DNA from 3 places in the Danxiaibacter flavus genome. Region 2 is predicted to be linked to each of the others. Evidence: riboswitches for the same ligand, from Rfam matches in the RefSeq annotation. Region 2 holds a riboswitch; each other region holds the start of a gene.

Region 1 (10,215 bases), 130 kb from region 2:
TCAACAAGGCAACAACATCCGCAGAATTGCCGCGCACAGCCATATCCAAAGCAGAAACACCTTTTTTATTTACCTGGTTGATATTTTTTACACGGGAAACAAGCAACTCTAGTGTTGCTGTATCTCTGTTAGCTGCAGCGGCATTCATAAATGCAGTGTTGCCATCTTTATCAACCTGATTTACATCCACGCCTTTTGAGATAAAATATTTAATGATCTCTTCCTGTTTTGGCTTACGTGCAACATAATGCAATGCGTTCTCACCGTTACGGTTAATTGCATTGGGTTTAATTTTCAGAGTTTCAAGAAACTGGTAAACTTCTATTCCGTTGGCACTTGCCCTGGTTCCCTGTGCAGCCATGATCATTGCATTATCACTGTACTTTACACCTTTTTGAATAAGCGCTTTCATAAGGTTGATGTTGCCAGCTTTTGCCGCATAGTTAAATGCAGTGTTTCCGGCCGCATCTACATCGCTCAATGAAAGACCTTTGGATATAAAATAGTTTGTCAGTGACAAATCATTGTCGTTTGGTATTGCTAACAACAACAAGCTGGCGCCGTCATTATTGCGTTCTTTAACATTTGCTCCAGCCCTTAAAAGTGCGTCATAAACTTTTGTATCGGCCTGTCCGGAACTTGCAGCAAAACTAATTGGCGTCATACCGTGGCTATCTTCTACATTCAATTTTGCTCCTTTGGAAATCAGGTATTCGATCACTTCGGTATTTCCTTTGCTGGCTGCCCAAAACAAATAGGTACGGCTATCGTGGGTAAGCTTATCAACTTCATTGCCTTTTTGATCCAGCAGGTATTTGATGACACCAGGCGATGCCTTTGCGTTGATGGCGTATACAACTGCATCCATTCCCATTCTGTTGGATTCGGAAGGATTGTTGCCTTTTGTTACCTCTGCCTGAACTGAAGCCAGATCGGGGTTTGTTTTCCAATAAGACTGGTCGAAAAAAATATTTTTTTGCGCATGCAAAGAAAAAGTCGCAAGTGTAAAGATTCCCAGGAATAATTGTTTCATCTCGTGAATAACTGATTTTATTTGAGCAACGCCCTGTAAATGTGACGGTTGTTTTTTGAGCCTGCAAATTAGGATTCACGTATAATTGTGTTTTCAAAATAGGGAAATTGATTTACGAATTACAGAAAATGGCTAAAAGTACGGCAATGCGGGACTGTTATCTTTCAAATCAAAGTATATTTTTATAAATATAACCTGATCAAAACCCGTACAAAATCAGGATTAAAGTATATTAACCGATAGAATTTTTATGAAAAAACTAATACTGGTTTCATCTTTTCTAATGGGCAAATCTTTCATATTCGCGCAAAAGTCAGCGGTGATCGAGACATTTAAGAAATATAATATCTCAACAATAATCCTTGACTCAAATGCAAAGCAAAACGCTGCGGACTATTCTTATACAGTGCATGCGACATTAATTACCGGCGGTCAAAAAAAAGTTACCGAGGAAAAGTATCATCCGGCAAAAAATGCAGCCGAGCGGTGGGAACTTGTAAGTGTGAACGGCGGAGCTCCATCTAAAACCGACAAAAAACTATTTAATAAGGAACATAATCAACAAATTCCTATTGCTAAGCCGGACAGCACCTCATACCGGATTTTAAAAGACGATGCTGACTACCTGATTGTATCTTACCACTACGATACCTCCACTTTGGTGGCAGACAATAATTTCATGAAAGACTTCCCCGTTACGCTTTACATTAACAAGAAAAATGGAAGATTGGAACGATCGGAAGTCATAAGCGAGGAGCCCTTTAAGGTTAAGGTCTTCAAAGCCGATTATATGATGGTAAATACTACTTATATCTACATTGAAAAAACTGATCAGTATCTCCCCTTACAAGAAGAAACCACGATGAGTATTAGAATACTGGGGCGTAACGCAGAAATAATTACTTCGAATGAATATTCAAATTATAAGAAATAATTGCAGATTTAGTTATCTCAGCAAAATGCGCCGGGCCATTTCCATTCCTTTTTGATTACCTATTTCGCGGAAAACAATCTTTCCACTTTCATCTAATAAAATCAAAGTAGGAAAGGCTTCTATCTTAAATTTCTTGCAAATCACACTATTATTCCTGTCGTCAAACAGATTTATCCATTTTACGTTTTCATCCTGAATATAGTTTGCTACGTCTTTCATCGAACTATCAAATGCAACGCTAACTATATCAAAGTTCTTTTCTGCTGCCTGTCTATACAATGCTTTTAATTCGGGCATTATTTCTTTGCAAGGTCCGCACCAGGTACCCCAGAAATCAATCAATGTATACTTTCCACTCTTCCCTATAGTGAAAGTACGACCATTAGAAATGTCAGTCGCCTGTATTGGAAATGCATATTGCCCAGGCTCAATACCATAGTGTAGGGCGTTATCTGTAAGTTCTTCCAGGCTTATTGTATCGCCGCCTTTTGAAACTACAGCAAAACGAAAGGATTTAGATGAGAAATAAATAGTGTCTCCAACCTTGTATTTTACCGGATGCTCTTTTGGATTTTTAAATGGCTCATTTGCATTATTTATAAACAAAATTGCGGATTCACGATTATACTCAGCTGCAAAAAAAGAAGCGCATAAAGCAAACTTGAATTCAATGCTGTCAACTATAAAATTTCCAACGTGATAATAAGGAAAAACAACTATCCCGTCAGTGTTAATTGGTGTAATTGCATACTTAGCAATAACATCACGCTTCCGATGAATTTCTCCATCATACAAATCCACATTTTTTATTACAACAGAGTTTTTAAAAGTGTCCAAGCGCTGCAATTCTTCGTTTTCGAAATTCCCATCATTGTCAGTATCAAAACAGATCCACTTATATTTTGATCCATAAATTAAAGCAACTTTAAATGAACTGTTCAACTCCGTTTTCTCGTTTATTGAAGACGAAATGCCTGACAAATCCTGTAACTGAACTGTGCCAACTTTTACTGAATCTATTGTGTTAATAGACGAAAATTTCACTCCATCACCGCGTTCATTAAAATGCACAACTAAGCCGTTGGCACCATAAGGAACTGTGTCCGTTATATAATTTTTTAAAACGATTTTCTGATAAGAACGGGCAGACTGCTTACATGATGAAATTACAAATAGACATGCAACAGCAATTCGCACCCTACTTAACACAGTAGTGTTGATCATAAACAAAAATTATACAGATATTTAAATCGAAAGACCAGCTGATCAGGTTCAGGCAACACAAGGATTAGGCAGCAAAGTGTAATCAGCAGAAATTCAATTTAAGCATAATTTTAAAATAATCTACCCCCATTTTTTTCTCATTTCTTTTTTTCTTAAATAAAACTTCTATTTTCGCAGTGCTTTAGGGGTGCCGTAAACACGGCTGAGATTATACCCTTTTTAACCTGATCAGGATAATGCCTGCGAAGGGAAAAGTGCTCATCTGAGTTCTCTGTTTTTGTATTTCCTAAAGTTTATTGTTCATTTTTCTTTTCACCTTAAACAAGATGCCATGAATATTTTGCTGAACAGCAAACCGCAGGAAATTGCCGACCATCTGACACTTTCCCTCGCGCTGCAAGCCTTACAAATTAACTCCCTGAATGGTGTTGCCATCGCCGTTAACAATATTGTCATTCCAAAAAAAGATTGGGAATCTTATATACTGGAGCATAACGATGCATTGGTTATCATAAAGGCATCACAAGGAGGATGACACCTTCTCATCAATTAACCTTCTCATTTACACAACACTTATACAATATGCAAAAAGATAAAATACCATCTTCTTACGAGAACATGGAAATGCGTGCACCGCTTACCGGTTCGAGGAAAATATACATAACAGGCAAGTTGCATAACATCAAAGTGGCCATGCGGGAAATTGCATTGGGCGACAGCGTTCGCATTTCTTCCATAAAAGAAGAAGTAGTACCTAACGTACCCGTCACTGTGTACGATACCAGTGGCCCTTACACTGACCCGGATGTTGGCATAGATTTAAAGAAAGGACTGACAAGGCTTCGCGAAGAATGGATTGTACAAAGAGGTGATGTAGAAAAACTATCCGGATTTTCCTCCGGATACAGCAATAAACGGTTGAATGATGAAAAACTTAAGCCGTTACAATTTGAGCACATTCAAAAACCATATAAAGCAAAGTCGGGAAAAAATGTAACGCAATTGCATTATGCACGGAAAGGCATCATCACGCCTGAAATGGAATACATTGCCATTCGTGAAAATCAACAAATAGAAGCGTTATCCGATGAATCGCTAAGCCAACAGCATCCAGGCAATAGCTTTGGCGCCAACACCCCCTTAAAAAAAATTACACCTGAATTTGTGCGTGACGAAGTAGCTGCGGGAAGAGCCATCATCCCTTCTAACATCAACCATCCGGAGAGCGAACCAATGATCATTGGCCGTAATTTTTTGGTGAAGATCAATACGAATATTGGTAACTCTGTTGTTACCTCTTCCATTGAAGAAGAAGTGGATAAAGCTGTATGGAGCTGCCGTTGGGGTGGAGATACACTAATGGATTTATCGACCGGAAAGAATATTCATGAAACCAGGGAATGGATTATCCGCAATTGCCCGGTTCCTGTTGGCACTGTACCCATTTACCAGGCATTGGAAAAAGTGAATGGCAAAGCAGAAGACCTTACATGGGAGATCTTTAAGGATACATTGATTGAACAGGCTGAACAAGGCGTTGATTATTTTACTATTCATGCCGGCGTTTTACTCCGCTATATTCCACTTACTGCAAAACGTACAACAGGCATTGTTTCAAGAGGCGGAAGCATTATGGCAAAATGGTGCCTGGCTCATCATAAAGAGAATTTCTTGTATACGCATTTTGAAGAGATCTGCGAAATAATGAAAGCTTATGATGTAAGTTTTTCATTAGGCGACGGCTTGCGTCCCGGCTCAATTGCCGATGCCAATGACGCGGCTCAATTCGCAGAACTGGAAACGCTGGGTGAACTTACCAAAATTGCGTGGAAGCATGATGTACAGGTAATGATTGAAGGTCCCGGCCATGTCCCTATGCACCTGATAAAAGAAAATATGGATAAGCAATTGAAGGAATGTCATGAAGCGCCCTTCTACACATTAGGTCCTTTAACTACTGATATAGCACCGGGCTATGACCATATAACTTCAGCCATTGGCGCGGCCATGATCGGCTGGTATGGTACTGCCATGCTTTGCTATGTAACGCCAAAGGAACATTTGGGCTTACCTAATAAAAAAGATGTGAAGGATGGTGTTATTGCTTACAAAATTGCGGCACATGCCGCAGATCTTGCGAAAGGACATCCGGGCGCACAATACCGCGACAATGCTTTAAGTAAAGCCAGGTTTGAGTTTAGATGGGAAGACCAGTTTAATTTATCGCTAGACCCCGATACAGCCCGTTCCTTCCACGATGAAACATTGCCTGCAGAAGGCGCGAAAATTGCACATTTCTGTTCCATGTGCGGACCACATTTCTGTTCCATGAAAATTACACAGGACATCCGGGAATATAGCGAGCAGCAAACAAAGGAGTTAGCTGAAGGCATGTTGGAAAAAGCAAAAGAGTTTAGAGAACAGGGCGCGGAAATTTACAGCTAGGGGAGCTCAAGTACGAATTACGAAGTACGAATTACGAAGTACGAAGTACCCTGTTTCCGGCACGTTCATTTTTTGCAGCAGTCTAAGAAACATAGCCGGAATGCACACATTATCTTGAAAAGTAACCGACTAAAAATTTGCAAGGGCATTTTATTTGACTTGATCGCGTCAATTGAGTTTAGTTTATTAAGACACTAGACACGATTTGTATAATCCCGAAGCCCGCCTGACCGGACGGGCAGGGGATGAAATTATTATAGCAAATGCCCACTCTATTTATTCTAACCCCGACGGGGTGGCATTATAAAATGTCAACCATTTGGGTTTTAAATACAGGATTGTATGCCGTTCTAATAATTCCATCCCCTGCCCGTCCGGTCAGGCGGGCTTCGGGATTAGCCTGATAAAAATTCGTGCGACTATTATTCGACAAGGATCTTGATCAACTTGTTCAACTTTAGCCGGACAACAATGAAATGTAAAGAACCATTATCAATAACATTCATTCTTACCATGATAGAAAAACTTCAATTTATAACTACAACTGTAGCATTAGCAGAACAAGCTTGTAGCGGCGGTGTACGATGGGTGCAACTGCGATTAAAAAATGTTAGTCACGAGGCATATAAAACCGAAGCATTAAAAGTTCAACAGGTTTGCAAACATTATGGCGCCAAATTGATTATTGATGATAACGTGGAACTGGCGCTGGAGATTAAAGCTGATGGCATTCATATAGGAAAAGAAGATATGCCTTTGAATGAAGCAAGGGCCTTATTAGGAAATGATTTTATTATTGGTTGTACTGCGAATACAATGGAAGACATCATTGCTATTGCGGCGCAATCTCAGGCAGACTACATTGGCTTAGGTCCATATCGTTTTACTGTCACCAAAAAGAAATTGAGCCCGATACTTGGACTTGAAGGTTATCAGGACATTTTCAATTCACTGAAACAAAAAAATATTGTGATTCCACCTGTAATAGGTATTGGAGGAATTGAAGCTGAAGACATACCAGCCTTATTCCAAACAGGATTGTATGGCGTGGCTGTATCTGGTGCCATTGCAAATGAAAAAGATATCCAGGGAACAGCGCAAAAATTCGTTGATCTGTGTGCGGCTTAATGTAAGTCAAAATTAAACAGGCTAAGTAAAAAGCTTCTATGCAGTCAGCCTCACAAATGTTTAACCCCAACTTAAAGGAAAAACAATGAACGATACGCTTATCATAGCCGGTAAGAAATTCAATAGCCGCCTTTTTACAGGCACCGGAAAATTTGGCGACCATCAATTAATGCAACATGCATTGACAGCGAGCGGAACGGAGTTGGCTACCGTTGCATTAAAAAGAATAGACAGCGAAGACAAAGAAGAGGATATTCTCTCTTACTTACAACCCGGATCGATTGCATTGTTGCCCAATACATCCGGCGTAAGAAATGCAAAAGAAGCGGTATTTGCAGCCCAACTGGCAAGGGAGGCTTTGCAGACAAACTGGTTGAAACTGGAGATCCATCCCGATCCAAAATATTTATTACCGGACCCGGTGGAGACTTTAAAGGCAGCGGAAGAACTGGTGAAACTGGGTTTTATAGTATTGCCTTACATACATGCCGATCCTGTTTTATGCAAACGGCTTGAAGAGGTTGGCGTGGCAGCGGTAATGCCGCTGGGGGCTCCTATTGGCACCAACAAAGGATTAAGAACAAAAGACTTTTTAGAGATCATTATTGAGCAAAGCAATGTTCCTGTAATTGTCGACGCTGGCATCGGCGCGCCAAGCCATGCGGCTGCAGCAATGGAATTGGGAGCAGATGCCGTATTGGTAAATACAGCCATAGCCGTAGCGGCCAATCCTGTAGCCATGGCGCAAGCATTTAAGCATGCTGTAACAGCGGGCCGGACGGGCTATCTCGCCGGTTTAGGAGCAGAACGCAATGCAGCCGATGCAAGCAGCCCGCTTACTTCATTTTTATCTGAACTATAAATTGTACGTGTATGTTTCTTGAACAGTTTGATACGCTGTGCTGGAATAGCATTAAGGAAAGCATTTACACAAAAACTGCAGCTGATGTAAGAACGGCTTTGCAAAAAAGTAAACGTTCACTTGAAGATTTCAAAGCGCTTATTTCCCCCGCTGCTTTAGCCTTCTTAGAGCCGATGGCACAGCTGAGTCATAAGTTAACACAGAAGCGTTTTGGCAAAACAATTCAGTTATATGCACCATTATATCTGTCCAACGAATGCCAAAATATTTGCACCTACTGTGGCTTTAGTTATGATAATAAATTAAAGCGAAAAACATTAACACCATTTGAAATCATGCAGGAGGCCATGTATCTGAAAGAGCAGGGTTTTAAACATATTTTATTGGTTACAGGTGAGGCCAGCAAAACGGTAGGTGTTGATTATATCAGGAATGCAATTGCTTTGCTGAAGCCGCATTTCGCACAGGTAAGTATAGAAGTGCAGCCGATGGAACAGGAAGATTATGAAGCACTGATTGAAGCGGGGTTACATGCTGTGTTGGTGTACCAGGAGACCTATCACAAAGCTGATTACAAGATCCATCATACTAAAGGAAAAAAATCAAACTTCAGTTACCGCCTCGCAACGCCTGACCGTTTAGGTAAAGCTGGTATTCATAAAATAGGCCTGGGTGTATTGATTGGTTTGGAGGACTGGCGCACAGATAGCTTTTTTACAGCAATGCATTTAAATTACCTGGAGAAAACTTATTGGCAAACGAAATACAGTATTTCATTTCCACGGTTAAGACCGGCAGAAGGCCTGATAGAACCTAAAGTCGTAATGAGTGACAGAGAGTTGGCACAATTGATCTGCGCATGGCGCATATTCAATGAAGAAGTTGAATTATCTATCTCCACCCGTGAAAATGAAAAATTCAGAGATCATATCATTCAATTAGGAATTACGAGCATGAGTGCAGGATCTAAAACAAATCCGGGAGGATATGTCACTGAGGTAGAATCTTTGGAACAATTTGAAATTGACGACAGCAGGAGCCCGGCAGAAATTGTGCAAATGGTGCATGGCAAAGGTTACAAAGCTGTATGGAAGGATTGGGAGTCATTTGTGTAACTAAATAAAAGCGCATCATCATGCTTTCACAAAAAGAGCAGGCAAGATATCAACGGCAATTAATATTGCCCGAAATTGGAGTACCCGGACAACTAAAATTACAGGCTGCAAAGGTATTGGTGATTGGCGCCGGCGGATTGGGGTGCCCGGTTCTGCAATACCTTGCTGCTGCAGGTGTAGGAACCCTTGGCATTGTTGATGGCGATGTGGTGGAGGAAAGCAATTTGCAAAGGCAAATCCTCTATACATCAGCGGATGTCAGCAAGCCCAAAGCCGTTGTAGCAAAAGCACGGATTGAACAATTGAATCCCTTTGTAACAATTGAAGCACACACAGTTTTTATTAGTTCGGACAATGCATTAGAGATAATAAAGCCTTACGACATAGTGGTAGATGGCTCGGATAATTTCGCCACCCGCTACATGGTAAATGACGCCTGCGTGATGTTGAACAAGCCTTTGGTTTTCGGCTCGATCTATAAGTTTGAGGGGCAGGTTGCTGTTTTCAATTACAATGATGGCCCGACTTATCGCTGCTTGTTTCCTGAAGCACCGAACGTTGATGAAGTTCCTAATTGTGCTACCATTGGCGTGGTTGCATCTTTACCCGGAATTATCGGAACTATCCAGGCCAATGAAGTAATCAAAATAATTACCCAACACGGAGAAGTTCTATCTGGCAAATTATGGGTGATGGATGTGGCAACCATGCAAACGCAAGTGCTTCAATTCAGTAAAAATCCTTCCAATAAAAATATCACTCATCTACGGCAACAATCTGCGGTCTGCTCCTCAAAAGGCGAAGCGATCAGTTTTACAAGATTGAAAGAAGTGTTAGAAAATTCCATAGTTCAACTTGTTGATGTGCGGGAAAAAGAAGAACACAAAATCAGAAATATCGGCGGATTAAATATTCCTTTGTCCACTTTTAAAGACAACTTCCAACAAATGGATCCCAAGATAACGACCGTCTTGTATTGTGCCGCAGGTGTAAGAAGCCGGACGGCTATGGAATTATTGGTCAACAATGGTTTTAAAGAAGTGTACAGTTTAGAAAATGGAATTTCAGGAATAAATACTACTGCAAACCCTTTATTTGACGATGTATAGTTTCAAATGCAGCTAAACAATTATCAGACCGCCAAACTATCCCCAAGATTGCTACTCCGTCAAAACCAGTATGGTCTAACTGTGCTATTTTGGCAGCATCTATACCACCTAAGGCAAATATTTTGGGAGCGTTCTTTTGATTGCTACTTAGATACTGTCTTGTCGCCTTCAATTTTGTTATATCAATATTTGCAGGATAGTCTGATTTAGAGATACTATCAAACACCGGGCTTACAAAGCCATAATCGAAATCGTATGGCGCTTGCATTACTTCTTCCCATGAATGAAAAGAAGCTGATATTGTTGAGGACGAAGAACAAGAAAGCACTTCTTTTAATTTCTTTTCATCCTTCCATACAATTGCT
Region 2 (10,215 bases):
TATTGTCGAAGCAAAAACCAGTAGTAAATGATCTGGAAGTAATGGCCGAAGGCTTTGAAAATAATAAACGCAAAACCGTTATCATTAAGATTCAACAGTCGTATAATATCTTCCGCCAGATGATTGAATATTATGGAATGACCCAGCTGATAGCATTTATGCAAAATGAAGATATTACTGATATTCAGCAAAGCTTTAAAAAGCTACCGCATATTGGTGAAAGAAATAACTGGTTGAATGTTGGGGGGCAACTTATTCCTTCTGACGAAGTTGATGTTTTAAGAAAGAATATACGTGAAGGTGCAATTGATTCGTGGAATGATCTGCATGATGAGTATGTACGACTGGGGGAAGCGTATGCGAATCTTAAGTTGGTCCATGCGCTCGCTTCTTTGCAGGAAGTCTCTGGCATACAGATCAAAACAGTAAGTAAGGAAACATTCAATGAATTACTGGATAAAACAGTGGCAACCAAAAAGTGGATAACTGAAAATATTAAAACATCCCGCTCAAAAGATTACACGAACCCATTTCGTAAAATGATTTATGATAGCCAGGAAGAAATGGATAAAGTATTGGGAAAACTTGATGATAACAGCTTCATCAATCAGCAGCAACAAGCGTTTGAGGAGTTTGTCGCACTCGCACAGCAACTGAAGTTATAAGTTGTAAGTTATACGTTGTACGTTGTACGTTTTAGCCCTTGTAATTAATATACCATGGGAAAAAACGTACAACGCACTCCTTAAAACAGTTCTTCCCTTAAATAAACCAACAACGTACCACGTATAACTTAAAACTATCTTTCGCTTCGATAAATGTATAACGTACAACTTACAACGTACACCTCCTTACAACTTCACATTCAGCGACAGCATATAATTAATCCCCGCCATCGGGAAATAGTAGTTGTCATTAACCTTTACGTTGTTGCTGATATACGGATAGGCTGCACCGTTAGATTCATACATTCTGTTAAACACATTATTCACCTGGGCGGCAATGTTCCATTCTTTAAACAATAGATGTTTGATGGTGTAAATGGCGCGAACATCCTGTGTATAGTAATCGCTGATCTTTCTTGTGTTATCCTGTGTGTTGTCAAGATATTGTTTGCCAACATATTTGCTTAGCAGGCTGAGCTGAAAATTAGCACATGGCAAAAAGTTAATCGAGCCATTGGCAATAATAGATGGTGAAAAAGAAATATCTACATTTTTATGTTCATAGCCCACCTGTTTGCCATTATCGTAGTCATCAAGGTATTCAGTAAACGCTTTGATCTTGTTACGACTGAAAGTAGCGCCTGCATTAATGTTCAGCCAGTTGGTAATAACTGCGCCGGCCTGTAATTCTATGCCTGCACGATAGCTTTCAGGCGTATTTGTTCTTGTATATGCACCTACATCATTCATTTTTCCGGTTAATACCAACTGATCTTTATACATCATGTAATAGAACGTTGCACCGAAATTAAAGTGGCTGTATTTTTTTTCGACTGCCAGCTCAAAGTCTTGCAGTTGCTCTGCTTTAGGTTGGTCCACAGGGTTTGCTTCAAAATCATCCCTGTTAGGTTCTTTGCCTGCCACTGCATAGCTGGCATAAGCGGTCCATCCGTTATTGGTATAAGTTATGCCTGCTTTTGGATTAAAGAAGTTGAAAGGCCTTCTTATGTAAAGAGACGGATTGTCCTTAAAGCCGTCCATCTTGTACAACACATACCTGTATTGTGCATCCGCAAATATGCTCCATTGATTGTTAAAGCTGTGCAACCATTTTGCGTACACATTTATGTCAGTCTTATAGGCGTTGTTATCATACCATTGATAGTCGGACGGAACGCCGCCAAATTCAGCCCACAATACTTTCCCATAATGGCCACCATCATATTTGTTCCAGCCGCCACCAAAAGTCAGTTCATTATTTTGTTTTTTATAATGAAGGGAAAATACCTGTCCATAAAAATAGTTGTCAAGCCATTGCCTTTGTATAAGATCAGTTTGTGTAATGGTATCGCCATTAAAAACAACATTGTTCAATCCGTAGTCAGTATAATTTCTTTTGCCTTTGTATTCCTCATAATAACCTTTGCCGTGCACGAGAAAAGTGGCAATGTTGAACGAAAGGTTATTGTTGATGGCCTGATTTACGAATAGCTGATAATGGTCCTGCTGGTAATTATCTGTTTGATTATCGTAAGGAGCTCCAGGCTTATCTGTTCCCAGTGAATTATACGTCCTATCTGTTGATAGCATACTTTCCGGAACTCCGTTCCATGCCTGGTATGTTTTTTCTTTACCGGAGATAATATTGAATCTTACAGACGTTTTTTTGTTTACATAAGCAGTAGAAAAATAGAATGACTGCAGGTTGCTGCTCGCCCTGTCAATATATCCGTCGCTGCTTATGCGGCTAAGACGTGCATCAACTGTAAAGTGATCATTGATCAAACCGCTTCCTACTTTGATGGTGTTTTTCCAACTGTTGAATGAGCCGTAGCTGTTATTGGACTCGGCATAAGCCTTGTCATTGAACTCATTGGTGCTAAGGTTAATTGTTGCGCCAAAAGTTCCTGAGCCATTGGTAGAAGTTCCTATACCGCGTTGAATTTGTATGGAGTTAACAGAAGATATTGCATCTGGCATATCCACGAAAAATGTGCCCTGACTTTCGGCATCGTTGTAAGGAATACCGTTTAACGTTACGTTGATGCGTGTTGCATCAGTACCCCTGATACGAATACCCGTGTAGCCAATGCCAGTGCCGGCATCTGAGTTAACCACAACGGAAGGTGTTTGGTTAAGGATAAAAGGAAGGTCCTGCCCAATATTATTTTTCTCGATCTCAGCTTTAGCAAGGTTGGTTTTCGTGAACGGGCTTTTGTCGGTTGCACGCAAAGCCTTTACCTCTAATGGTTCGAGGAAAAAATTGTTATCCTCCATAACGACATCAATAACAACATCGCTGTTGTCAACTGAAATATTTTTCGAAACCTTTTTCTTCCCGACAAATTCAAGATTAAGTGATCCCGATGAATTGTTAGAAAGTCCGGAGATGGCAAATGATCCATCTTCCTGGCTTATCGTTGACCGTGTTTTTCCTTTAACGTCGCTAAATACTGCACTTACACCTTTCAGTGCCTGGTGTTGTGTGTCGGTTACTTTTCCTCTGACGGAAAACTGTGCATGAACAAAAATAACAGTAGACAGAGCTGTTAGTGTTCCCAAAAGTTTCTTCATGTTCCTAATTTGTATTAATCAAATTTTGGGAACAGGGAATTGCTGTGGAGAGGACAAATAAAAGAAGTTCTTCGCCTTTCCCTTCGCAGGAATTACCCTGTTCAGGTTCTACGGGTATAATCTCAGCCTTCTTTCGAAAGCACCCCGAGGAAATCACCAACGGACCGCAGATTGCCGGTGATTTTTCAACCACAAAGTAACACCTCAAGTTCTATTCAAAACAAATATTAAAAGTTTGCATGCGAGAAAGCAAGCTTAAAGCCTAAAGCTCAAAGCCTAAAACTTAAGAGCTATACACAACTCTTGACGTGATTTTTTTGAGACTGAGCAAGCGAATGACGGGAAATTTGCCTTCTTAGCCAGTATTCAAAAACATGACAGTAAAAGTTTTAAGCTTTGAGCTTTAGGCTTTAAGCTTGAAACTACTTTTTTGTATCTTCCTGTAACCTTTTTCAAAAAAAATCGTTGAACAGCAAACATATATTCCTTATGAAGAAGTTTTTGATTTTGACAGGTTTACTTTTCCTGAGCATAATGGTGCTGAAAGCTCAAAACCTGGTTTACGACCCTAACGCCAGTATTAGAACCGTTGATAAATTTAACGGCGTGAGTGTAGGTGGCGGCATTAACCTGTATTTGTCACAGGGCAAAGAGCAGGGTGTTGCAGTTAGTGCTGGTGAGGATAAGTTTACGGCTAAAATAAAAACTGAAGTAAAAAATGGCGTCCTGAAGATCTACCTCGAAAATGGATTTTGGAACGGATGGAGCTGGGGTAATAAGAAAATCAAAGCATATGTAACTGTCACAGATTTGAACTTCCTTGACCTCAGTGGTGGCTCTGTGGGTAAAATTGCTGACCCCATAAACGTAAATAACCTGAAAATGGAATTAAGTGGAGGAAGCATTGCTGAAGGCAAGTTTACAGGGAACAGTTTAAACATAGATTTAAGTGGCGGCAGCATCGCGAAATTGGATGGCGCTTTTGACGCTGCAAGCATCGAAGCCAGCGGTGGTAGCATTTTTAAAGATTTTGCAATTGCCGTAAACAATTGTAATGTGGATGCGTCCGGAGGATCTGTGATCAACATCACCATCAATAAAGCGTTAAAAGCCGATGCCAGCGGAGGAAGTATAATCCATTACAAAGGAACAGGTGTTATTATGAGTGTTGATGCGAGCGGAGGTTCTAGCATTAAAAAGCAGGATTAGTTAATTGAAAATTGAAAGTTGACAATTGAAAATTAGGAATGGATGTATTTCATTATCAATTGTCAATTTTCCACTGTCAATTAAAAAATATTCTAGAATATTTTGGCTGGTAACAATTATCCCCCTACATTTGCAATCTCAAATCGCGAAGTAGAGCAGCGGTAGCTCGTCGGGCTCATAACCCGAAGGTCGGAGGTTCGAACCCTCCCTTCGCAACCAGAAGGCCTCGCAAGAGGCCTTAACTATTTAAAAACTAATCTGATAGGTTTTCATCTGTTAGAGGCCGTAAGGTATAAATGAATAATTGCAGAGCCTCTTAGAGGCTTTTGTGATTTATAATGGTTGTACCGGACGTTTGCACTTGCGGCAATCGTTTTGATTTGTTACTTTTTATTGTTGATTTGAAAATGAAAGCAGGTTTTGTAAACATATTTGGTAAACCTAATGCAGGCAAAAGCACTTTGCTTAATGCTTTGCTGGGCGAAAAACTTGCGATTGTTTCATCAAAAGTGCAAACAACAAGGCATCGCATTAAAGGTTTCTTAACAGAGCCGGGGAAGTACCAGGTGATCTTTTCAGACACACCGGGAATCATCGAACCCAAATACAAGCTGCACGAAAAAATGATGCACAGCGTAAAAAGTGCGTTGGAAGATGCGGATGTTGCCCTTTTGATCGTTGATGCAAATGATGATATACAGGAAAATCACCAGCTGTTCAGCTCACTTAAACTAAAAGTTCCTTCTATTGTTGTTGTAAACAAAGCTGACAAGGCATCGAAGGGCAAGCTGGAAGAAGTAATATCATTTTTTGGCAATCAACGGTATTGTAAGAAGATAGTTTCTATTTCTGCGTTGAAAAAGGCGAATCTTGAGCAACTTCTTGAAGCTATCATTGAACTAATGCCGGAGGGTGAATCTTTTTATAGCGAGGATGATTTGACCGATCTGCCTACCAAGTTTTTTGTCGCGGAGATGATCCGTGAAAAGATCTATGAACTTTTCGGTGATGAGATACCTTACCATACCGCGGTAATGGTCAATGAATTTAAAGAGAAGGATACATTAATAAAAATTCAGGCAGACATTATCGTTCAGCGCGAAAGCCAGAAAGCAATACTGATCGGAGAGAAGGGAAGTATGATTAAAAAGATCGGAACACTAGCAAGAACAGATATTGAAAATTTCCTTCAGCAAAAAATATTTCTTCAGTTGTTTGTTAAGGTGCGTCCGAAGTGGCGTGATAACGACATGCAATTGAAAGAGTACGGATACCATTAAGGAGTAAGGTTTAAGGTGTGAGGCATAAGGTTCGGGGTTAGACAGTGTCTGCCTGATACCTGAAACCTGCTACCTGACGCCCATAAACAATTTTAAGATTATGAGTTTTACAGTAGCAATAGTAGGAAGGCCAAATGTTGGAAAAAGTACATTTTTCAACCGCTTGCTTGAACAACGCAAGGCGATTGTAGATGATGTGAGTGGCGTTACACGTGACAGGCAGTATGGCATTACCGACTGGAGCGGTAAAACATTCAATGTTATTGATACCGGTGGATTTGTTCATGATGGAACGGACGTGTTTGAAGTTGAAATCCGCAAACAGGTGAAAATCGCTATTGAAGAGGCTGATGCGATCATCTTTATGACTGATTCAGCTATCGGGATTACCGATCTCGACGAAGCTGTTGCGGATCTTTTGCGTCGTGCTACGAAACCTGTATTCCTTGTTGTAAATAAAGTTGACAACAATAACCGCTATCTTGAAGGGACTGAATTTTACAGCCTCGGTTTTGAAAATACATACTTCGTCAGCAGTATGAGTGGCAGCGGTACCGGCGAGTTGCTTGATGCTGTTACAGCGCTGATTACTGAAGAAGAATCAGAAGACACTGTGCGCGTTGGTGAGCTTCCAAAATTCGCTATCATTGGACAGCCTAACGTTGGTAAATCTTCTCTTTTGAATGCTCTTATAGGAGAGGAGAGAACTATCGTGAGCGATATTGCAGGAACAACGAGAGATACCATTCACACGCATTATAAACTTTTCCAAAAGGAATTTGTCCTTATTGATACTGCCGGTATAAGAAAGAAGAGTAAAGAAAAAGATGATCTTGAATTTTATTCCATCATCCGAGCCATTAAAGCGATGGATGAGGCGGATGTGTGCTTATTGATAATCGATGCTGAAAAAGGTATTACAGCGCAGGATATAAGCATCTATTCACTGGCTGCAAGAAAAGGTAAAGGAATTGTTGTGTTGGTGAATAAATGGGATCTGGTAGAGAAAGAAACCAATACCGCGCGTGATTATGAAAAAGAATTAAAGAAACGCCTGGCTCCATTTAACGATGTGCCATTTATCTTTATATCTGCCAAAGAAAAAACAAGAATTTTCAAAGCTATCGAAGCAGCCCTGCAGGTATTTGAGAATAAAACCCGTAAGATCTCAACCAGTGAATTGAATGAGGTAATGCTTAAAGCTGTTGAATCTTATCACGCACCGGTTGTGCGCGGTCATTCCATCAAAATAAAATACGTAACACAGTTACCTACACATGTGCCGTCATTTGCATTCTTTTGCAACTTCCCCGACGACATCAAGCAACCTTACAAAAATTATCTTGAAAATAAGCTACGAGAGAACTTTGACTTTTCAGGTATACCGGTGAGGTTGTTCTTTAGGAAAAAATAGCAAGACAGTAAGATAGTAAGACAGTAAGAAAGGTGTTACTGCTGACTTTGAATTTTGTGTTTTATTGTAGTTGTAATTGCAAGAATTTGGGATATTTCGTTATGCAACTGAGAGATCCTTTCGTCGGTAACTATGTTGCTGTCTTGAAGCATCTCCAGCCAAAATTGAGTTTCGTCAGCCTCCTCCACAACAATACATATTTTACTGAAAAATTCTGCTTTTGAACGTCCTCTACATGCAGATCTGAAATTTGCAGCTACAGACGTAGCCGATCTTACTAATTGCCGGGCCAAAATCTTTGCGGATTCTATCCTAGGCAAATCATTGCTGAGAAAAATAACTTTTAATGCAAAGTCTTTAGTTCGTCGTCTTAACTGTTCGTTGAAGTCGGCATTTGACATTTTCATAAGGGTATTTTAGGCCTTCACAAGTTATTCTTATTATCATACCGCAATCGTATCTTATCGTACAAAAAAAAGACGTGCAAATGATTAGTCTGCACGTCTCTTACTATCTTACACGTCTTACTCTCTTACTATCTTCCTCAACTTCTGCTTGCCATTTGATCCACTTGCGCTTCTAATTTGTGTTGTTCTTGCAGGCGTTTTAGCTTACGTCCGTAAGAAAGTTTGGTTATTAATACAAACAATACAGGAACTACGAAGATCGCGAGGGTAGTGGCTGCCAGCATACCGCCAAATACGGTCCATCCGATTGTCTGACGTGACTGAGCCGCGGCACCGCTTGCAAATGCCAGCGGTAATACGCCGAGGATAAATGCCAGTGAGGTCATGATGATCGGACGTAAACGTAGCTGCACAGCCTGCAATGTTGCGTGAACTATATCAATACCACGGTCCACCCTTTCCTTTGCAAACTCAACAATCAGGATCGCGTTCTTCGCTGCAAGACCGATCAGTGTGATCAGACCGATTTGTGCGTAAACGTTATTGGTAATGTTCGGCAACAGCGTTAGTGTTATAATTGATCCTAAGGCACCAATAGGAACCGCGAACAATACAGAGAATGGTATTGACCAGCTTTCATACAATGCCGCAAGGAACAGGAATACGAACACAATAGAAATCGCGAAGATTATACCGGTGCTGCTTCCCGCTTTGATCTCTTCACGGCTCATGCCGGAAAACTCATAGCCATAACCTTCCGGTAAAGTTTGCGCGGCCACTTCTTTCAAGGCGTCAATTGCCTGACCACTACTAAAACCTGGTTTTGGCGTTCCATTGAATTCTATTGAACGATAGATATTGTAGTGAGAAATAACTGCAGGGTTTTCTACCAGTTTTGTTGTTACCAACGAACTCATCGGTATCATGTTGCCCTGGCTGTTTCTTACATAATAATTCTGAAAATCGTTGAGTGATGTACGGAACGAACTGTCCGCCTGTGCCATTACACGGAAGTTTCTTCCGTATAAGTTGAAGTCATTTACGTAACTACTACCTAATAAAGTAGACATGGTCGCATAAACATCCGAAACAAGTACACCCAATTTTTTGGCCTGGTCTTTATTTACGTCAACGCGGTACGTAGGCGTTTTTGTTGAGAAGAAGGTAAAAGCAACACCAATCTCCGGACGTTTCATTAACTCCATTTGGAACTTTTGTGCAACCTTTTCAAATTGTTGAATACTATCTGTACTGGTTGTTTGCTGTAATTCGAATGTAAAACCGGATGTTTGTCCAAGGCCCGGAATGGCAGGTGGCGCAATAGGCAGCACGCGCGCCTCTTTAATGTCTCCGGTCTTCATCATGATCTGTTTTATCACCCCTTGCAACTCTTCATCCTTAGATGTACGTTTGCTCCATGGTTTCAAACTCACGAACATGGTACCGGAGTTTGATTTGTTGGAGAAGCTGATAACGTTCAAACCTGCGAGACCACCTACAACCGCCACAGAGGGGATCGACTGCACTCTTGCCATCAGGTCCTTCATCATCGCAACGTTTCTTGTTGTTGAAGTACCTTCCGGCATTTCATACGTCACATACAGACGACCTTCGTCTTCTGTAGGAATGAATCCTGTTGGTTTGTTTTGAAACAGGAAGAACAAACCAACAAACAAACAAACCATCATCACGAGAACATATGGCGTTCTTTTTATCCATTTACCAACACCACGGGTGTATTTATGAGATACATTTTCAAACCACCTGTTGAAAGCAGCAAAGAACTTTTCCAACAGATTCTTTTTTGCAGTTTCATCTTTCGAAGGCTTCAACATTAATGTACATAAAGCCGGGGTGAGTGATAACGCAACAAAGGCAGAGATAATCACAGATACCGCAATGGTAATAGCGAACTGCTGATACAACCGGCCTACGATACCTGGTACAAAGCTCACCGGTACGAATACTGCAGCAAGGATTAACGCAATTGCCACAACCGGTCCCGAGATATCGCGCATCGCTTTTTGCGTAGCCTCTTTAGGCGAGATCTTTTCATGGTCAATATAGTGTTGTACCGCTTCAACCACCACAATGGCATCATCCACTACAATACCAATCGCCAACACAAATGCGAACAGCGTTAGCGTGTTGATGGTAAAGCCAAATGGTATAAAGAAGATAAATGTACCGATCAGCGAAACCGGGATCGCCAGTACCGGAATAAGCGTAGCGCGCCAGTTCTGAAGGAACATGAATACCACAAACACTACAAGAATAAGTGCTTCAACAAGTGTATGGAGTACTTCTTCGATAGACACTCTTACTACGGATGCAGTTTCAAGTGGTACAAGGTAATCAACATCAGGTGGGAACGTCTTCTTCATTTGCGTAAGTGTCTTATTAATACCATCATACGTGTCAAGCGCATTGGCACCCGGGGCCTGATAAATCAGGATGAAGGCACATGGCTTACCGTTTACAAATGAATTATTTCCGTAGTCGAATTTTCCAAGTTCAACCCTTGCCACATCCCTCAAACGAACTATACTTGAATTGCCTGGATTTGTTCTTACAATAATATCTTCAAACTGAGCCTGCGTGTTGATGCGGCTGTTTGTTAGTACGCTGTATTCAAAACTTTGGGCAGTAGGTTGAGGGTTACCACC
Region 3 (10,215 bases), on a different contig from region 2:
AACTGACAAAAGCATGAAAAAAGTAACCAATAACCACTTACTTGCCGATATCCAGGCCACTGCCTCTATTTGTAGAGGATGGAATAAAAATAAAAATGCGATCAAAAAAGATATATGTTTACATTGTTCTTTTCCACTAAAAAGGATTAAAATGATATTATAGAGAATTACAGTGTTAGCAGCATGTAATGCAACGGAATATAAATGGAAATAAAAGGCTTTTAAACCAAAAGCCTCCTTAATCAAAAATAAAATAAGCGTGTTCATTGGAGAGTATTGCCCCTTATATGAACTAAAAAAAACCTCTTTAAAGCGAAAGCTTTCCAATTGCGGATTGTCCACAACATACCAAATATCATCCGAATCTGGGATAAAACTAGTCGATAGTATTGGAAGGAATATTAACAAATAAAGTAAGATTGCTAAGTTAATGCAACTAAAATATTTCGAAATATTTTGATTATAAAAAGACATTTTTATTTTTTTATCTTTTCTAAAAATAAAACACCAAGATAGATAGATAGATAGATAGCCTGGCATCAGTGGCTTTGAGTTCTTAGGCGGAGTTCATAATCATTCAAGCACATTGTATTTTAAAACGCAATATGTGCCAGTTTTTGACATTACTGATTAAATACTTATGGAGGTAATATACATGATAACAAACCTACGAAACATCAATAAGACCTGCCGCTGCTATTCTAAGCACTCATCTATCGATTTCTACTACTATCGGGCATAAAATAGGATTTAGTCAAAGCATACAAAATAAATTAATCCCTATTTTAATCAAAATATAGCAGTATTGAAAGTGTAAGAATTTTTAAGGAGTTAGTCCGAAAATCTTGCACAGAATTACTTAAATCAGCACAGCCCGAGATAAGGGCGGACACTTCAGCGCAGGTCTTATCTGTTTAATTTTCGAAAATAACCTTACAATAATAACGATAAACAGTATTAATCACCGACCCCGATTGTAAAGTAATGTAGTTGCCTTAAGGCAAAGGTTCTATTGAAGTACCGGGCGGCAAAATCACTGCAGACAATGCTACAGGGCAACCACTCTGCATATTAGCAGTAACAACATAGATGTTTGATTGATAACCACTACTTGTTGAAGAATACCCAGCGGTGGCACCGACTGATGTGTTACTTGTTCCAATAGTCGTATTATACCCTCCGTTAATAGTTGAAGACGTACTGAAATCCCCTTGAAGGTAAAACCTCACAGTACTTACACCTTGAAAATTACTTCCTTGCTCCAAACTTCCAACTTGAGAGATCGTGCCATGCGATCCGCTTATTGCAAATGCTGAAGCCTGTATTGATCCACTTGAGTTGCTACCAGTTTGAAGCAAAATACCATTACCAGCACCCGTCATGACTCCGGACGTCGAGCAGTATTTTAACGTAGTTACATACTGTAAAGAGTTCTCCAGCACTCTATCATTTTCATGTGTATTTTCCGACTTCGAGGCCTGTATAAGACTATCCCTTACCAGTTTTTCATATTTATTAAGCACCAGATAAAACTCTTTTCCACTCAGCTTATTAGAATTGAGTATGCTGCGGTAATATTCTAGATTCCCGTTACTATTCAAACCTTCAAATAAGTCTTTGTTGTCTCTTTTTGAACAAGCAAAAAATAAAATAAATCCAGAAATCATAGAAACTGTTAGAACGACGATTTTTGTCCTTTTCATTCGTTTTTGTTTTTATTATTGTATGGGTTGACTAAATACTTATCCTTTACTAATTCAGATGAATCTTTACTTATTTCATCGATGATATAACTAGGATGTTTTTTGCTTTGAATAAAAAGTTTCCCAATATATTCGCCGATTATCCCTAATACTATTAGCTGAACGCCGGATAGTAATAATATACTCGCAATAACAGACGCCCATCCCGGCATTACTGACTTCAAAAAAATGGTCGCATACAACGCATAAAGACAATAAATAAAAGCGAAAAAGGCGAAAATAAATCCCATAAAAAGGGATAATCTCAAAGGCGTGATTCCTCCAGAAGTTAGTCCTATACTTGCCAATTCAAGCATTTTTTTTAGTGTAAATTTAGATTGCCCAAAAGCTCTCTTTTGCAGCTGATATTTGACATAAGATTGCCTAAATCCCATCCACTGAATGGTGCCTCTAATAAATAAATTTTGTCCGCTTATTTCTTTTAGAATATTTACAACTTGCCGATCCATAAGTCGAAAATCAGAAACATTCCAATTGAGCGTCTGAGATTTATTTAGGTATTTATATATTAGATAAAAAAATTGAGAAAGAATACCTTTTATTATACCTTGATTTGAATTTGATACTCTTTCTGCGTTAACTATCTTGTACCCTTCTTTCCATTTCTGAATTAAGTTATTGATCACATGTGGGGGCTGCTGCAAATCGCCGTCGATCGTAATTACACAATCACCTTTTGCAATGTCAATTCCTGCTTTTAAAGCATTTTGATGCCCAAAACATCGAGATAGTTTTATACCTTTTACTTTTTTATCAAAATGGATACAACCCATTATTCGCCCCCAAGTGTTATCAGAACTACCGTCGTCTATAAAAATAATTTCATAGGTAGATGATAGTAATTCTTCAGAAAGAGCACTATACATTAGATCAACATTATCTTCCTCATTTAAAAAAGGAACAACAACCGATATGAGAGATTGAAACTCTAATTTACTTTTCAAATTATATGGGCTTTAGGGGTGATGGACTCAATTAGTTATGATTATTCAATAAAAAACAATATAGATATAGCTCACAAGTTTAATTTTTTGATCATTGAACACACGCTAGCATCTTCAATTAATAGACATGTCAACTAATCTTAATTTTCGCAAATTCACAGGGCAACTTATCTAAAGATTGGTTTAAATATTAAATAGCCTAAACAGAATTTACAAAAACGGCGTATGGACATATTATATTTTTAGATTAATTAGACGTTGCTAATATAAATAAAACTTATTATTTAATAAAAAAATATTATTTATTTATACTTAAGTTATTATACCTTCTACAAAAACTACTAACAACAGATTTACTTGTACCAGATGTAGCAACTTATGCAAAACCTTTTGCCTGCAACGACTGCAAATAAAATCATGCAGTGAAAGTCATCAAGAAAGATAATCACTTCCTTTTTAAATGAAACATTGAAAAACCATCATCAACGCGGCAGCTATTTATGATGCCGGTGTTTACTACGATAAGGATGATAAGAACATGTATGTTAACTGGTCAATTAAGACCTCAAACGCACCGCAGCTTTCCTACACTATTGCAGTGTACGACAACCAGGCGCATACAGGAAAACCAATCGCAACGCAGGAAGGCACCGATCCGGACGCAAGAAATGTAGCCATCCATGTTCCCAACCTGCCTTCAGAAAAGAAGACTTACTATCTTACATTACAGCTCACAGATATTTTTAATCAGCAATCAGAAATAAGGGAAATTATACTGGAAGAACTCAAACCTTAGTTTCAGTTTCATACACTCAAATAAAAAAATCCCTGGAGTAATTTATTTCAGGGATTGTCTTTATAAGCCACGTTGCTGTTTTGCCTGACTTCGGATAATCCTTACTGTTACCAGTAACTGTCCCAGGTGCCGCATGGTATGTTCGGCCGCATGAAACAACAAGCCCTGAACCGTTGATGGCAATTGTTTGCGGCCCACGCCTCGAAAATCAGTAAGTGTTTTTTCGTCCGTATTTTTTAATTGACTGATTGCTTCGTCTATGCGTTCGTTGAATTGTTTCAACAATCCGGCTACCGTTATGGAGCTGTCTTCTTTGCCTTCTTTAGCAAGAGCGTCCAATTGTTCCTGGTTAAGCATTTCTCCTTTTGCATAAGTCAGCAGGCGGTTAATTACACCGCTCAGATGTTGCAGATGAAATGCAGGAGAGGCAACATTTGCCGGCCGTTCCCACAAGAGGTTATCCGGAAAGTTGTTCATTATTTCATTAACTTCTTCTCTTGCCTGTAAAAGTGCATGTGCCGCGGGTTGCAATAAAGATGGCACACCCTCTGCGGGACCACGCATCCAAACTTCAGGTTGTTGCATATTGATTTGATTTAACCATCTAAAAGATTAGCTAAGTTAATGATCCTGGTGAAAGCTTAAAGCTCAAAGCTTAAAGGCTAAAACTATCGAACCATATAAGTAAGGTGTTGGCCGCGCCAACGTTTCTTCGTAAACAACTGAGAAAGCTTAAAGCCCAAAGCGTAAAGCCTAAAGCTGACCGAAGCGAAGGTTTTTAAACCATTTAAAAAATATAAGAGCAAATAAGAACTTTTGCCAGGGATCATAATAATAACACTTAAACGGCAATATATTTACTTAACCAGCTCGGACCTTCACCATTGACCATTGACTAGTTGCACATAAGGCATATAAGGATATAAAGGTTTTGATTGACCTACTTCGGTTACTTCGCTACATTGGCTGCATGTAAAGGTTGAAAGTTCATTGCTGACAGCGAAAAGTTTCAATGGCCAAGGCTGAAGGCCTTGGAGCATTAGCATGGGGCAACGCCCTATGGACAAGGTCACAAATGTTTGTCAAGCCCTGAAAGGGCGTTAGCAACTCCCCACAATCTTTTTTATACCATCGTAAATAATAGGTTTTTTATGCTAAAAATGAGCAGTGGTTATCTTTAGGATAAGAACTGTAACGCATTTCAAGTGCGTAAACATAAAAAGGAATGCAAACTATTTTTCGTTTTGCTTTCGCCCTTTCAGGGCTTAATCGATATTGCATTTATTATCCCGGGCGTTGCCCTGGACTAATGCTGGTCGCCCTTTCAGGGCTTGTTGCAGAAAGTTTACCAGGGAATGAAAGACATTAGCACAAATCAAATTTTCTAGTATCAAGAACCATTCTATTCGGAGCCAGTACGTTTTTCGTCCCATCTTATATTTTCTTATATGCCTTATATGGTTTAAAAAATTCTTTCAATGGTTCAAAAAAAATCCCGGGCTTGCCCCCGGGATCCAGTTCTAAGCTTTGCGCTTTAGGCTTTAAGCTTATCACGGTAATGTTTTAAAATCAATAACAGGCTGTTTACCCATTGCCTTTCTTTCAAACACGCTGTTAATCGGCGTATACGTTTTAAAGAACCCGCAATTTGTCATGTAGAAAGAACCGTTCTCTTCCCCTCCTGCATAATCATAACGTGCACCTTTTTTTGCTGTAGCATCAGCAGTAAAACGCGCTTTCGTCAATTCCGTCCAGTTACCATTGGTGTCCATCGCCCACTGATTGTTGCAGAATACCTTGCGGTTGTGCGCTCCCATTTCAGGATCAAAATTTTCAAGGAATGAATGCGCGTGTTTATAGTATGTATTTGTCAGCGGACGTGAAAAAGAAGCTATCAGCATCCATTTATTTTGCTCCGGTGCAAAGAAGTAAGAAGTGTACTCCGTTCTTCCTTTGCCGTCGGGTTTTACATGCGTTAGAAATTTATAAGTGTTTCCCGCTTTCCAGCTATAACGGAGATAGCTTTGTCCACCAGAACCTTCGTTGCCAAACTCGCCAATATGCACGCCTTCCCCTTGTTTAAGCAATTTGATCTTTGCAGAATCAGGAATACTTTTGGGATCGTCTGTTTTAAACGGGCTCCAAACTGAAAACAAAACCCGTCTTTCGGTAGGCGAATTCACCTGGATGCCACAATATCCTTCACCAAATCCATTGCTCATAAAATAAGAACCAAGCGGATCCGATCCAACGGGGATAGTTAATTCATTATAAAACCATTCAAACTGTTTGTCTTCCGGCAATAAATAATTGAGATGTACGGAAGGCCCTCTCCTTCCCCAATAAAACTCATCTCTTACATAATCCACTTTCCCTTCTGTTGCAGAACCGCTAATAATTAAATCTGAGATATCGGGCGCAGTCCCATTCAATAGTTCCAGCTTAACAGCGATATAACCGGTGTCTGTAACGTTGTATGCAAACCCTTCATATACTTTCCAATCTTTATCCGTTATGTTCAGCGAAGCTTTTGATGTTCCGGCGGAAATGCCAACCTTACTATTTCCGGAGCTACACTTTGCTTTAAGATCAATCTTTAAACTGCCGGTTTTATTTACCCTCACATATACAACCGGATGAACGGCATTATCGGTCCAGTTTGAAATGCCATTTTCATTCAGTTTTATCTTTTTGCTTTGCTTGTCAAAAAAAGTGTTTCCACCTAATGGCACATGCATTTGGGGCTCCTGCGCATAAATAACCACGCTGGCCATTAACAATGCAACGGCGGTATAAATTATCTTTCTCATAAAAAATAAAATAGTTCTTGAAATTTCTATAACAACAGGGCATTAAAAAGCCGGTGCCCTAAAGCAACCGGCTTTCTTCCTTTTTAACCTATTATGATTTTACACTGCGAACCGTTGTATTACCACCACCTTCAAGTGTAAGGTCCACAGGCTTGTTTGTCTTGTAGCTTCCTCTCGTAAAGTCAGGCACATCAACGGACTTAGATCTGTTCGCCACAGATTTTTCACTAAGCGGAGAAACACAGCTCCACAATGCAGCGTCATATACGTTTTGATCTAATGGCAATCCGTTACGCAGACAATCGATCGTGCGCCAGTCCATGATGAAATCCATACCACCATGTCCGCCGACTTTCTTTGCAATATCGCCAACATGTTTTACCAATGGTGTGGTGTATTTATCGTACAGATCCTTCAATTCACTTTCTTTCATCCATTCTTCACCAAGTGCAATTCGCTCAGGCGAAGGCCATTTGCTCGCCATGCCTTTTGTACCGCTTAACAGGTGAATACGTGAATAAGGACGCGGAGAAGTAACATCATGCTGCAGCATAATGGTCTTGCCGTTAATTGTGCGGATGATCGTAGTATTCATATCACCACGGTAAGGCTTGCCAACAAATTGATTGTAGAACGAATCGCTGGCAGCTCTCTTTTTAGCCTCTGCTCCCATTAGAAAATCATTGCTGGACATAGAAACCAGGTGATCAAAATTGTCTCCCCGGTTTATGTTCATGCATTGTGCAATCGGTCCAAGACCATGTGTTGGATACAGATTACCGTTTCTTGTGGCATTCTCTTTCAGCCTCCACATATCAGCATAGCCATTCTTATCAAAGTTGAGATCAAGCAGGTTGTGCAAATAAGCGCCTTCTGCATGAATCAATTCACCGAACATACCATTACGCGCCATGTTCAGGGTCAGTTGTTCAAAGAAATCATAGCAACAATTCTCAAGCATCATACAATGCTTTTTTGTTTTCTCTGAAGTCTCCACCAATTGCCAGCACTCATCTATTGTAACTGCAGCAGGAACTTCCGTGCAGGCGTGTTTGCCATTCTTCATTGCATATACAGCCATTGGCGTGTGGTAATGCCATGGCGTGCATATATACACAAGATCAATATCATTGCTTTCACACAATGCTTTCCAACCATCTTCACCGGTATATTCCTTTGCTTTCGGAATTCCGGCTTTCTCGAGGATTTTCTGCGCTTTTGCAACGCGATCAGCCTGTTTATCACACAAAGCTTTTATTTCAACACCTTCTATATAAGACATTCTTTGTACAGCACCAGGCCCTCTCATACCCAGACCAATAATACCAATACGAACTTTATCCAGTTTTGGAGCAGCATACCCGCTCATGTTAAATTGTTGTTTTCCGTTCTGAGGTGCTGCATCAAATGTTTCTTCTGCAACATTTGCAGACTTTCCAATGGAAGGCAAACCAACGGCAAGTACTCCTGAACCAAGAGTTATGTTGCGTAAAAAGTTTCTACGGTTAGATTTCATTACTACTTTTTTTGGTGTGTACAGTAAAACGCTAATTTCTTGAATAAACCCGAATAAAAATCACGGGAAAGCATATTAAGGCAAACGTTTGTGTAGAGCTGTCAGCTATCAGCTTTCAGCTTTGAGCTTTAAGGTATCAGGTATCAGGTGTCAGGTTAGTTTTTAACGCCGGGGGTTGTATTTGCGTATCCAGATCTTAATTTTAGCTATCAGCTATCAGCTTTTAGCTATGAGCCTTCCTAACCGGAAGCGTTGTCATACACATCTCATTTTCACTCATTCCATATTTGCACATTTGCATATTCTCTCATTTGCATATTCTCTCATTCGCACATTTGCATATCCCCTCATTTGCACATTCCATTGTCAATTTTCCCCGCCTGAACGATGTTAGTCGGGCAGGAACTTTCAATTGTCCATTCATAAAATTAAGGTTCTCCGCCTTAGGCTTTAAGCTTTAGGCTTTAAGCTTTTAGCTTTCACCTTTCCCCTGAATTCCTTATTTTGCATCCGCTTTAGGGGTGTTCCTTTTATGGAACTGAGATGATACCCTTGGTACCTGATACGGTTAATACCGTCGTAGGAAAAAGCAAAGGCTTTCTATGTTCCTTTCTTTGCACGGCCATCCTCCTATCGCGCTAAAAAAAGTTTCATGACAAAAGAATTATTATGGCAGCAGGTTGTGGCTGTTAAAGAAAGATCCCCGCTGGTACACAGCATTACGAACTATGTGGTAATGAATTTTAACGCCAACGCTTTACTGGCTGCCGGAGCCTCGCCAATAATGGCCCATGCTGCTGAGGAGATGGATGATATGGTAAATATTTCCGGTGCATTGGTAGTTAACATCGGCACATTGGACAGCAACTGGGTAAATAGCATGAAAATTGCTATTAAAGCAGCAGAAGCAAAGAACAAACCATGGGTACTGGACCCTGTTGGTGCAGGTGCTACCGCCTACCGGAACCAGGTTATCGCGGAATTGCTGGCGATACACAGGCCTGCGGTTATAAGAGGTAACGCTTCTGAAATACTTGCTGTTGCTAACGCTGAAAACAAAACCAGGGGTGTGGATAGCACTCATTCCAGCAATGATGCCATCGAAGCAGCCAAACAACTGAGCAATCAACTTAAATGCGTGGTTTGCATTTCAGGAGAAACGGACTATATCACCAGCAATGATATGGTTACCGGCTTGAAGAACGGGCATGCTCTTATGACCCGGATTACAGGAATGGGGTGTACCGCGTCTGCCCTGACCGGAGCGTTTTGTGCAGTTCAGGCAGATGCGCACCTGGCCACCTGCGCAGCAATGGCAATGATGGGAGTTGCGGGAGAGGTCGCAGTGAAAAAAGCAGGCGGACCAGCAACATTGCAAACGGCTTTTCTTGATGCGCTTTATACAATGGATGTAACAACTTTTATGGAAACTGTACACATTGTTTAACAATGGCGGAATTGATTTGAGCAACGTTTGGGACAATTAAACAAATAATATGGCATTTCCACATAAGCTTTATCTGGTAACAAATGAACTCGCCTGTAAAGGCAAAAAATTACTGGATGTTGTTGCTGCAGCTGTTAAAGGCGGCGTTGATATTGTACAGTTCAGGGACAAGCACGCCACTGAAGAAGTATTCACCAATACGGCAACCGAACTGCAATCCCTGCTTTCAAAAAACAACATTCCGCTTATCATAAACGATCGCTGGCAGGTTGCTCAATACATTCATGCATACGGCGTTCATGTAGGCAACAGTGATCTTTCACCGACTGCAATAAGAGCAGCATGGCCCCAATGCAATTGTCTTGGTTATTCTATTGAGTATGAAGAACAACTTAACAATACCGAAATAATACCTTCGGATTATCTTGGCATCAGTCCTGTTTTTAACACTTCCACAAAGGTGGACACGGTAAGAGAATGGGGACTTGATGGCATAAGATGGATGCGCAAAGCAACCACAAAACCCCTTGTTGCCATAGGCAACATCAACCTAACCAACGTGGCGGATGTTATAAAAGCTGGCGCAGATTGTGTTGCTGTAGTATCAGCTATCTGCAGTGCGGATGATCCGGAAAAAGCAGCTGCTATGTTGCGTAATGAAATTGAAAAAAACAGCAGATCATGACAGAGAAGAAATTTACTTATGCGCCGGTAATGACCATTGCCGGCTCTGACAGCGGTGGCGGTGCGGGCATACAGGCTGATCTGAAAACGTTCTCCGCATTGGGATGTTACGGTTGCAGCGCCATAACGGCTATTACCGTTCAAAATACAGTGGGCGTCTCCGGGATACATAGCATTCCGGAAGATATTGTCCGCGGACAGATCACCGCTGTTATTGACGATATTCAGCCCGCTGCCATTAAAATAGGCATGTTG

The links. A riboswitch is a leader RNA that binds a small molecule or an ion and turns the genes downstream of it on or off. The one in region 2 is predicted to bind thiamine pyrophosphate.
Region 1: linked by a shared signal. The riboswitch ahead of thiS (sulfur carrier protein ThiS) and the one ahead of QTN47_RS24400 (TonB-dependent receptor) in region 2 are both predicted to bind thiamine pyrophosphate.
Region 3: linked by a shared signal. The riboswitch ahead of thiM (hydroxyethylthiazole kinase) and the one ahead of QTN47_RS24400 (TonB-dependent receptor) in region 2 are both predicted to bind thiamine pyrophosphate.

The regions. Positions count from the first base shown of each region.
Region 1 is NZ_JAULBC010000009.1:81,442-91,656, reverse strand. Features, by position in the region: gene QTN47_RS23975 (ankyrin repeat domain-containing protein) at 1-1,033, opposite strand, end outside; gene QTN47_RS23970 (hypothetical protein) at 1,284-1,967, shown strand; gene QTN47_RS23965 (TlpA family protein disulfide reductase) at 1,980-3,191, opposite strand; TPP riboswitch at 3,365-3,459, shown strand; gene thiS (sulfur carrier protein ThiS) at 3,523-3,726, shown strand; gene thiC (phosphomethylpyrimidine synthase ThiC) at 3,774-5,636, shown strand; gene QTN47_RS23950 (thiamine phosphate synthase) at 6,108-6,764, shown strand; gene QTN47_RS23945 (thiazole synthase) at 6,850-7,626, shown strand; gene thiH (2-iminoacetate synthase ThiH) at 7,638-8,741, shown strand; gene moeB (HesA/MoeB/ThiF family protein) at 8,762-9,850, shown strand; gene QTN47_RS23930 (thiamine phosphate synthase) at 9,819-10,215, opposite strand, start outside.
Region 2 is NZ_JAULBC010000009.1:210,203-220,417, forward strand. Features, by position in the region: gene QTN47_RS24395 (DUF4954 family protein) at 1-665, shown strand, start outside; gene QTN47_RS24400 (TonB-dependent receptor) at 852-3,239, opposite strand; TPP riboswitch at 3,300-3,396, opposite strand; gene QTN47_RS24405 (head GIN domain-containing protein) at 3,729-4,448, shown strand; tRNA gene QTN47_RS24410 (tRNA-Met) at 4,593-4,667, shown strand; gene era (GTPase Era) at 4,829-5,728, shown strand; gene der (ribosome biogenesis GTPase Der) at 5,829-7,142, shown strand; gene QTN47_RS24425 (four helix bundle protein) at 7,178-7,549, opposite strand; gene QTN47_RS24430 (efflux RND transporter permease subunit) at 7,687-10,215, opposite strand, start outside.
Region 3 is NZ_JAULBC010000001.1:960,256-970,470, reverse strand. Features, by position in the region: gene QTN47_RS03670 (hypothetical protein) at 1-267, opposite strand, end outside; gene QTN47_RS03665 (hypothetical protein) at 996-1,703, opposite strand; gene QTN47_RS03660 (glycosyltransferase family 2 protein) at 1,700-2,707, opposite strand; gene QTN47_RS03655 (hypothetical protein) at 3,246-3,503, shown strand; gene QTN47_RS03650 (DinB family protein) at 3,564-4,088, opposite strand; gene QTN47_RS03645 (DUF3472 domain-containing protein) at 5,054-6,313, opposite strand; gene QTN47_RS03640 (Gfo/Idh/MocA family protein) at 6,405-7,829, opposite strand; TPP riboswitch at 8,337-8,432, shown strand; gene thiM (hydroxyethylthiazole kinase) at 8,482-9,276, shown strand; gene thiE (thiamine phosphate synthase) at 9,326-9,961, shown strand; gene thiD (bifunctional hydroxymethylpyrimidine kinase/phosphomethylpyrimidine kinase) at 9,958-10,215, shown strand, end outside.